3 regions of the Litoribacillus peritrichatus genome follow, and region 3 is predicted to be linked to each of the others. Evidence: predicted binding sites of a transcription regulator. Region 3 holds the regulator's gene; each other region holds the start of a gene.

Region 1 (3,280 bases), on a different contig from region 3:
AGGGAGTTTCATTGGAATACCTGAAGGCACGTTTTTCAAATCGCTGCAATTGTTCCGGGTCTATGCCTTGCTGGATTAACCGAAAGCTGCCGGAGTAAATGGTGGGCACTTGGGATGCTCGCCCAGACAGGTCGAGAGCTATGGCTTCGGCCATAGCGACGCCGTTGTCATCGTTCATTCGCATGACGGTGAAATCCAGTACTTTGTTTTTGATGCTGGCCAATTCGTTGGAACCGCCTCCCCAGCCATTGACGATTACTTGTTCTTTTAAATCATGCTGCTGAAGGGCATCAATGGCACCTAACGCTATGTCGGTGGAAGCAGCGTAGATAAAGTCCAGCTTAAATTCATCGTTTTCTAGGTGGTTTTGAATGAGCTGTAGGGTGGCTTCCTTAGCCATGTTGCGGTTGAAGTTGACGTAGTAACTGTCGCGCAGCTGGTAATTGACGGTGGCATTCATCTGGCTTTCAAATACACCGCCTCTGATTTTACTCACATAACCTTGAGTACCGAATAAAATCGCGTAGTTGGCCCCGGAAGGAAACCTTGACTGATACTCTTTGACTAGCAGCTGGGTGCCGGTGGCGTGGTCAAATCCGACGTATAAAAACGGTTGGTTGTTGCCAAACGACTTTAATGGTGTGGTGATGTTCTGGAGAATGATTTTGGTCTTCCCTTGGCTCATCACACGTTCGATCAGTTTTTTGTGTTTGATGGCGTCCAGCGTAAATATGAGGTAATCAGGGGTGTCATGGAAGGCGTTGCCGATCAGTTTCGATTGCAGGTTGAGATCTGTGCCTGGCTTGGTGAATTGAGAATCCAGCACATAGTTGATGCCAATTAAATCCAGCCTTTTGGTCAACGCGGCTACACTTCTTCGCCAATAATCAGAGACTTGAAGCCCTGGATAAACGACCATGATCTTGATGGCGTCCGGGTGAGTTGGTATGGGCTCGACCTGGCTTTGTACTCTCAGATTAAATGCTTCGGAGATAGCACGCTGTTCAGGGTATTGCTCGTGATATTCATCGATCATCCAGTAGCCGTTAAACCGGATATCGGCCAAACCCAGAGGTGAAATTGCCAGCCATAGTATCAGGCAACTGCATTGGAGAAGTCTTTGATATTGATCGGGCGTTTGCACTGATAACATGCCTGCTCCTGCTTCATAATGCTGTTGTTTTATTATTGTTTTAAACGTTCTTTAACATAGTTCAAAAGTAGTAAGTCTTCAAATTAAAATTGATTCTATCTTTCTGTATTTAAAAGGATTTCTTGATCTTTTTGTCAGGTGTTTATTTCTGATGGCAAGCTGCTGGATGCCCTGAAATAGTGCAGTTCATTTATCTATAAACATAAACGGCAAGGCAGACATTTAAGGTGTGAAGCGTATTTGTGATTACTGTGGATAACTCTGTTTATTAATGGGTTTATTTGGTGTTTTTCTTGTGGGTAACTCTGTTGAAAACAAATTTTATTGAGATCATTCTTTTTTATTAGTTGGCGCGTTAAATGCTAGTCAGGGAAAGAGTTTACACAGTTATGATGCAAATCAGTGGTTCCAAAGTGATTTTCAGAGATCATGGCTTCGCATTTCTTAAAAGAGGGTACGTCAGTGAAATTATTTATCAGGCTTGTGATTTTAAGTTTAATTCCCCTGTTAACACCGAATTACAGCTGGGGCATGACGGATGCAGAGGCGATCAATAAGTCGGGGCGACAGCGTATGTTGTCTCAGCGAATGATGAAGAGTTATTTGATGGTGGGCGCTGACGTAAAAGTGGATGTGGCGATAAAGCAGCTGGATGCCAGTGTGGCTCTGTTTGAAGAGCAGCTCTTAGAACTGAGAGATTACGCGCCAACGTCTGCGGTGAATAAACAACTGGATAAGGTGGAGTCGCTGTGGCAAATCCACAGAGCGAAAATTATTTCGACGCCGAATAAAGATATGGCTGCTGAATTGATGGCTGAGAATTTATCTTTATTGAAAGCATGCGATGATGTGGTGAAGGCCATTGCTAAATACGCGAAAATTGACAGCGCTCAGCTGGTTGATATGTCTGGTAGACAACGGATGTTGTCTCAGAAAATAGCCAAGGCTTACATGGCGTTGTACTGGAAAGTGAGCTCTGAGGTACTGGAACAAGAGTTTACGCAGGCGGTTAAGTTATTTGATGAGTCGTTAACAACCCTGAATGACTACTCTCGCAATACGGATGCGTTGTTAAAGTCATTGCGTAAGGTAAACAACCAGTGGAAGTTCTCTCAGTCCGGTTTTAAATTGGGCGACGACGGCCGGTATGTACCGACCGTGATTGCGGTGACGACCGAGTCGATTCTGAAAAAGATGGATCAGATCACCAAGCAATACGAGCAATTGATGATCACACAAAGCCGACAAGTGGCAGCGAATTAGCGGGCAACAAATTAAGCGAGTGCGTTGGTTGCCTGAAATTCATTTATAATGACTTGTATGCAACAACCCATCATCGGATACCATCAAGACGAACAGGGTGACTGGGTTGCCGAATTGGCTTGTTTCCACGGTCAACATGTTCGTCATCAGCCTCCGTTCATTAACCGCCCTTGGGTCGTGAATGAGGCGGGGCGTCAAAGCATGTTAGGGCACAGGTTGAACTGTGTTCGTTGCGATCGGCGAGAGCCGGTGAATGAGTCGATTGCCCGAAAGCACCTCTAGCAGGTTGTTGATTTTCTATCTGTGTTGCCCTAACGGCGTTAAAATCAGGCTCAAAATGCTCATTTATGAACATAATACCCAAGGGGCACACTGACTCCGCTTTTTCGTCTGATTTTGCCTTGTTAGTCCTGCCTCGATAACGAAATCAACAGCCTGCTAGCTAGGTCTGTAAAAAACCGTCTGTAAAAATCTTCTGTAAATAGCCTTCTGTAAATTTCTACTATAGTGAAGTGACGTTAACGAAAATAGACGGCTCATTATGGGATTGTTTATTTTGAAGGCTTGCCTGGTCGCCTTTTTGATTTTCAACACGGCTTGGTTACATGGCGATGAACTGGACTTCGATCAGTTGTTGGAGGCTGATTTCGAAGAGCTGATGAATATTTCGGTGGTGACTCCGGGGCGTCGAGCTCAGCGGTTGTCCCGGGTGACCGTATCCACCTCCGTATTAACCCAGCAGCAAATTCGACAGAGTGGTGTCACCAGTTTACCCGAAGCATTAAGACTGATGCCCGGAGTGATCGTTCGGGAAATGGCTAGCGGTCATTATGATGTGCATATCCGTGGGTTGGACAGTGTTCC
Region 2 (3,280 bases), on a different contig from region 3:
CAGCGACTTTAACATGCGGTGCACTCAAACGACGGTCAGTGACACGCGTCCAAAGAATCGGGTGCATCTCAGCCATGTTAGAACCCCACAGAACAAATGCATCCGCATTTTCCATGTCGTCATAACAGCCCATTGGCTCATCAATACCAAAAGTACGCATGAAACCAGCAACCGCTGAAGCCATACAGTGACGAGCATTGGGTTCGATGTTGTTGGATAAGAAACCTGCCTTCATCAGCTTGGAAGCGGCGTAGCCTTCCCAGACAGTCCACTGACCTGAACCGAACATACCAATCGCTTTCGGGCCTTTTTCTTTCAACGTCTTCTTGAACTTTTCTTCCATGATATCGAAGGCTTCATCCCACGATACAGGTTCAAATTCACCGTTCTTATCAAACTTACCGTTGGTCTTACGAAGCAATGGCGTGGTCAAACGATCCTTGCCGTACATGATCTTCGATAAGAAGTAACCCTTCACACAACTCAGGCCTTTATTGACTTCCGACTTAATGTCTCCGTGGGTAGCAACCACTTTGCCTTTTTTGGTTGCAACGTGAATGCTGCAACCCGTACCACAAAATCGACACGGCGCCTTGGACCACTTAAGTTCAGTTTCCTTTGAACTGGTAATCACATTACTGGCCTGTGCCGGTAACGAAATTCCAGCTGCAGCAGCAGCCGTAGCTGCTGCTTGTGCCTTAATATAATCACGACGAGTTAGTTTCATCTCTCACCCCAAGCTTATGCTGAGTTATCATTTTTAAATTACAAAAAATCTTTATTCGTTCTCATCGTCAATCTGGTGATACACCAGAGAAACATTGACAACACCATCGACATCTTTAATTTGGTCTATCACGGAGACCATGCCACGTTCTGTTTCACTCTCAACCACGACAACCAACTTACCTTTGTCTTGATCCGTTGCGCTTATTTCTGCGCCTTCAAGTTCCCCGATTTGCTTATTCACACGGCACATAAGCTCGGGTTTAAATTGCACGATGGCACTGGAAATATGGTATTCCCCATCCAAAGCGCTGATGTATTGCTCAGGCGATCGCATAACTCGCGTTCTCTCCTTTAGAAGTGGTAGGCTGACCGGGCATGGATATCATATGAATTGCTGCAGTTGGGCAAGTTGAAACACATGCGCCGCACCCATTACATACGTCATTATTAATCACAGGTTCAGGCATCGAAGCCTGGTTGTATTTCATATTGATCGCTCTTACATCACACACATCTTTGCAGCTCTGGCATACAATGCCTTTTTGAACCATGCAAACCCCATCCAAAGAAACGGATTGATGTTGCGATGCATCTGTAATCTCTGCGATTAAATCCCAAGGCGATTCAGACTGATCGTTAAAGATAGGTTCTGGGCAAACAGTCACACAATCCCCACAGAATGTGCATTCACCCTGATTAAAATTGACAGTAGGAAAGCCACCATCCCCCTTCACAATGACTTGCTCTGGGCATGCTTCAGCGCACTTATTGCAACGTGTGCACTGATCCAGAAAAACATCATCACTCAATGCCCAGGGCATATGAATCACTTGTGTTTCTGCTGCCTTTTTCGAAGCAAAGCGACCTCGAAATAAGGCACGACGGGCTTTATCCATGTTAAGCTCCCGGAGGCCCCATCAGGATCTGGCTGATCCAAACCATGAAGCCATAACCGCCAACAATCGCCACAGATAGAATTGGGAAAAGAACCACAGTCATGAACAAAAACATGTTCCGTTCATCTTTTTTTTCGATATCGTCCATACTCATCATCTCGCTTACTAATATTTAATTTTTTAGCGTAGACTAACTATGAAGGTATTGTATTACCCTTAGGACGATCGACTTGTTGATCAAGATCAATAGAAGGATAGGAAATGACTTTATTTAAAGGACGTAATTCAATTGTCACATCACTCACGCTTTCTATGACTGCGTTTGCTGCCGGGTGCACTTCCCTCTCCAGCGCCGCCGAGTTAACCTGGTCGGTCAGCCATGCGTCAGCCCAATGTTCTATTTCTGAACCAGGCGTCCAACTTTTTGACTATAAACAGGGCCAGCAATACCTCAATCAACTTCAAAAAAAGCAACAACAGCGCGTGATTGGTAAACCTAAAATGAAACACCATGTCGCTCAAGAACAAGCCGTGTTAGCAATCAATATGGGGCAACGATCCAGCGGGGGTTATGGCGTTATCGTTCAAAAAGCCGCTCTCAGCGAAAATACATTAAATGTGCATGTTAAATGGGTTACTCCCGGCCCGGACAGTTTCACTTCATCCGCGTTGACCAGCCCCTGTACTGTTGTAACGATTGACCACCCTATTTCAAAAGAAGAATCAGACAGCATTCGGATTAAGGTTTACGATCAAAACAACAATTTAGTCTTACAATCCTAACCAGAGCACATGAAAGGCTGGACGCTAAAAAAAACAGGTATTCACCTCAGCCTCTTGCCTTGGGTGATACCTTTTATAAGCTGAACTTCCCTTACTTTTTAAAGCACCATAAAAAGGCAATTTTTACCAAAAAGTGCACTTCCGCACCAATTTCAAACAATCGTTGAATTGAATAATTAATTTCCCCTGACGGGCAGGGCCTACCAATTGTATTCATGACCTGAATCAAATAAAATTTGGCTAAGTGGCACGCTATTCGCTTACGCCTATTTATTATATGTTCTGTCTCCTATGCATTGATAAATAGAGTTCATTACGTATTTCTCGATAGCAACGCATCTCCGAGCATTCACCATATACTTGAGAATTGCACTAGAGGACCTCAAAAGGGTTAATTATGACAAAGGTTATAAGACAAAAAGTTACCTTCACTAATTCTGACAATCTTCGCCTTGATGGCATGCTTGAAAGTCCCGAAGACCCTAAAGCCTACGCATTGTTTGCGCATTGCTTCACGTGTTCAAAAACCAGTGTTGCAGCCAGCCGAATTGGTCGCGAACTGGCACAACGAGGTGTTGCCGTACTGCGATTTGATTTTACCGGCCTGGGAAGCAGCGAAGGCGACTTTGCCAACACCAACTTTTCTTCCAACATTGAAGACTTAGTGGCTGCTGCCAGGTTCCTTGAAGAAGAATACGAAGCGCCTACCTTATTGATTGGTCACAGCTTGGGCGGAGCTGCCGTGCTTGCATGTGCAGACCAAGTGCCTTCCGCCAAAGCGGTGGTTACCGTTGGCGCACCGAGTGACCCGGCTCACGTTGCTCACCTTTTTGAAGCACACCGCGAAGAAATTGAAGACTGCGGATGCGCAT
Region 3 (3,280 bases):
ACCCGTTGGTAGTGTGGATGTTTTGTCCATGAACGAGGTGAATACACTCAGTGGTTTAAACAAAGGAAAAATGTACGAAATATTCCGCCGATGTGCGTTGGCGGTCATGAACAGCGGTATTGATAATGACGATATAGAACAGCTTGAAAATCAATATCGCGATTTTGATATCAATATTGTGCCCCAGGCGAGAGGCGCGTGTCTGGAAGTTCAGAATGCACCTGCAAGAGCATTCGTAGATGGAAAAATGATTCAAGGGGTGAAAGAGAATTTATATTCGGTCTTGAGAGATATCATTTACCTGAGTACTCAGCTTGATTTGGACGAGTTAGGTCAGGAAGGCAATGGGGCTCAAATTACAGAGGCTGTTTTTCATACTCTAAGGCAAGCCAATGCGCTAAAAGCTCGGATGGACCCGAACATTATCGTTTGTTGGGGAGGACACTCCATTGGCAGTGTTGAGTATGATTACACCAAAGAAGTGGGTTATCAGTTGGGCCTGAGGGGGTTTGATATTTGCACCGGTTGTGGTCCGGGCGCGATGAAGGGGCCGATGAAGGGCGCAAACGTGGCCCATGTGAAGCAAAGAATCCGCACCCCGAGGTACATAGGTCTTACGGAACCGGGCATCATTGCAGCAGAATCGCCAAACCCGATTGTGAACGAGCTGATCATCATGCCGGACATTGAAAAGCGTCTGGAGGCGTTCATTCGTTTGGGCCACGGGATTGTTGTGTTTCCTGGTGGCGCCGGTACGGCTGAAGAAATTTTGTATTTACTCGGCGTGCTGATGGGCAGTGATCACGGACAAGCGTTTCCTGTGTATTTTACGGCCCCCAAAGAGTCTGCGGATTACTTTATTGAAATCGATGAGTTTATTGGCAGTACGTTAGGGCCTGAAGCCCAGAAGCTATATGAAATTATTATTGCTGATCCTGAGCAGTTAGCAATTACTTTAAATGAAAGAATGACTGAGGTGAAAGAGCACCGGAAGTCCATTCAGGATGCATTTTACTTTAATTGGTTACTGAAGATTAATGAGGTATTTCAGGAGCCTTTTGTGCCGACTCATAAAACTATGTCCGAATTGGATTTGCATATGGATCAACCTCCGTATCAGTTGGCATCACAGCTACGGCGGGCAATGTCGGGTATTGTTGCGGGTAATGTAAAAGAACAGGGCATTGCTGAAATACACAAGCACGGTCCCTTTAAATTGCACGGTGATAAAGTATTGATGCAAAAGCTGGATAAGTTATTAAAATCTTTTGTTCGGCAGAAGCGGATGAAGTTGCCGGGCAGCAAGTACGTTCCTTGCTATGAAGTAATTACTGACTGAATTTGAGAGGAACGCAATTTAAAATATAAGCCCGAAAGGGCTTATATTTTTGTCGTTATCAACAGGCTTTAACTGGCGGATTTACTGCCGCAAGGTCTTTGTACGCTGTCTTGCAAGTCAGCAAGTTCGTAAAGTGTGTCCATATCCAGCAATTCGATGTCTCTGCTGCTGTCAATGAATCTCAGGATTTCCTGCTGTTGGAATTTACTGAAAATACGGCTAATGGTTTCAACCGCTAACCCCAGGAAGTTACCGAGATCGTTTCGGGACATGGTTAATCTGAAACGCGTTGCAGAGTAGCCTCGGCGATGAAAACGCTCAGAGAGGGAAACCAAGAACGTAGCTAAACGCTGATCTGAGGTTTTTTTGCTCAGAAGCAGCATCATTTGCTGATCTTCAGATATTTCCTGACTCATGCTGTGAAGAATCTGGTCTCTCAGCTCTGGTAAGTCGTCTGCCAGTGCGTCTAAGCTGTCGTATGGAATGTCACAAACGGTCGTTGTCTCAAGGGCAACGGTCGAGATTGGATACTTCTTCTTAAATAAGCCGTTTAAACCGATCAGCTCACCGGCAAAGTGGAAGCCAACAATCTGCTCCTCTCCGGATGGGCTGGTAACAAAGCTTTTTACACTGCCTGATCGGATTGCTAAAACCGATTGAAAATCATCGCCTTGTCGCCAGATGGTGTGACTTTTCTGGAAGGGTCTGCCGCGTTTGATGATGGCATCTAATCGGTCGACGTCGTGCCCGTCCAGCGAAATAGGAAGGCACAATGAACTTAGAGTACAATCCTGGCAGCTAACGGCCGTTCCACAGCTTTTGACTGAATTTAAGGTTTTTTGTGACATCTTCTGTATCTTCTTTAAGAATTTTTGAGTTTTATATCACATGCGAGTAAACCAATAAAGCACTTAAATAGTGCAAGGATATTTCATCGGCTTACAAATCAAATAATTAGTGATTCTAAATTATAACCATTTGGTCGTTTTTTGCGACGTTAATGATTCATTTTCGAATGATCCATCTTAGAGTGATCAACCTGGCTCTCTTGCATGCCATGATCCATGTTTGAGTGATCCATTTCTGAATGATCCATGCTGGAATGATCGATCGTGCCAGTTGATTCCGAGTGGTTCATATTAGAATGGTCAATCGTGTCATTTGGATTACCATGATTCATATTCGAATGATCTCCGGTTGAATGACCTCCGGCCGAATGATCCATACCCGCATGATTTCCATGTCCAAAGATGTGTTGGCTGTTACCAAAAATAATCCACACGCCCATCAGTATCATAAGTATAGCAGCCACATACCTGACACTTTGATTTCGAATGAAACTCGTCAGCTGTGAAGCGAGCATTCCGGTTAAAAGCATGGTCGGTAAAGTACCCAAGCCAAAAGCAAACATGATCGAGGCTGAACCCATGACCGTTGGGCTGGCTGAAGCAAGAACTAAGGTGCTGTAAACCAGGCCGCACGGAAGCCATCCCCAAAGTAAGCCAAGCATCAGTGCTTTGGGTGGATTGGATGGCGGCAAAAACGGTTTGGTCAGAGGTGAAATAAACTTCCAAATAAACTGGCCAACTTTTTCAATGGAGGTAATCGCACGAGACCAGTCTGCAACGTATAACCCCATAAGGATGATAAAGACCCCTGCGATGATTCTGAGTACCATGCCTATCATCGGGTTGATGTCGGTAAAGAAGGTGCTGATTAAACCAATCAGAACCCCGGCAAGGGTGTAGCTGATAATTCTTCCGCTATTAAAACTCAGTGATAAAGCCAGGCGATTTTTGATCGAACCTTTTGTGTTGACGCCGAAAGCGCCGGTGATTCCGCCACACATGCCGATGCAGTGTGCACCGCCTAAAAGTCCGACTAAAAAAGCTGCTGCAAAAGAAAGTGTATCTGGGGTCATATAGGTAAGATCAGGCAATA

Evidence for each region. Region 3 encodes FNR, which switches genes on or off when oxygen is low (the NO sensors DNR and NnrR bind a similar motif). Its sites were predicted from a motif close to TTGATNTANATCAA; they were not measured.
Region 1: ABD744_RS10965 (type IV pili methyl-accepting chemotaxis transducer N-terminal domain-containing protein) is a predicted target of FNR. The motif match lies at 1,543-1,556, and genes of this name have one in related genera.
Region 2: napE (periplasmic nitrate reductase, NapE protein) is a predicted target of FNR. The motif match lies at 1,859-1,872, and genes of this name have one in related genera.

Annotation. Positions count from the first base shown of each region.
Region 1 is NZ_BAABBN010000007.1:272,499-275,778, forward strand. Features, by position in the region: gene ABD744_RS10955 (sensor histidine kinase) at 1-12, opposite strand, end outside; gene ABD744_RS10960 (substrate-binding domain-containing protein) at 1-1,153, opposite strand, end outside; gene ABD744_RS10965 (type IV pili methyl-accepting chemotaxis transducer N-terminal domain-containing protein) at 1,616-2,416, shown strand; gene ABD744_RS10970 (DUF3565 domain-containing protein) at 2,465-2,698, shown strand; gene ABD744_RS10975 (TonB-dependent receptor plug domain-containing protein) at 2,958-3,280, shown strand, end outside.
Region 2 is NZ_BAABBN010000007.1:1,415,270-1,418,549, reverse strand. Features, by position in the region: gene napA (nitrate reductase catalytic subunit NapA) at 1-727, opposite strand, end outside; gene ABD744_RS16110 (chaperone NapD) at 779-1,063, opposite strand; gene napF (ferredoxin-type protein NapF) at 1,050-1,625, opposite strand; gene napE (periplasmic nitrate reductase, NapE protein) at 1,627-1,773, opposite strand; gene ABD744_RS16095 (protease complex subunit PrcB family protein) at 1,887-2,408, shown strand; gene ABD744_RS16090 (alpha/beta hydrolase family protein) at 2,806-3,280, shown strand, end outside.
Region 3 is NZ_BAABBN010000012.1:488,253-491,532, reverse strand. Features, by position in the region: gene ppnN (nucleotide 5'-monophosphate nucleosidase PpnN) at 1-1,339, shown strand, start outside; gene fnr (fumarate/nitrate reduction transcriptional regulator Fnr) at 1,408-2,187, opposite strand; gene ABD744_RS18790 (sulfite exporter TauE/SafE family protein) at 2,337-3,260, opposite strand.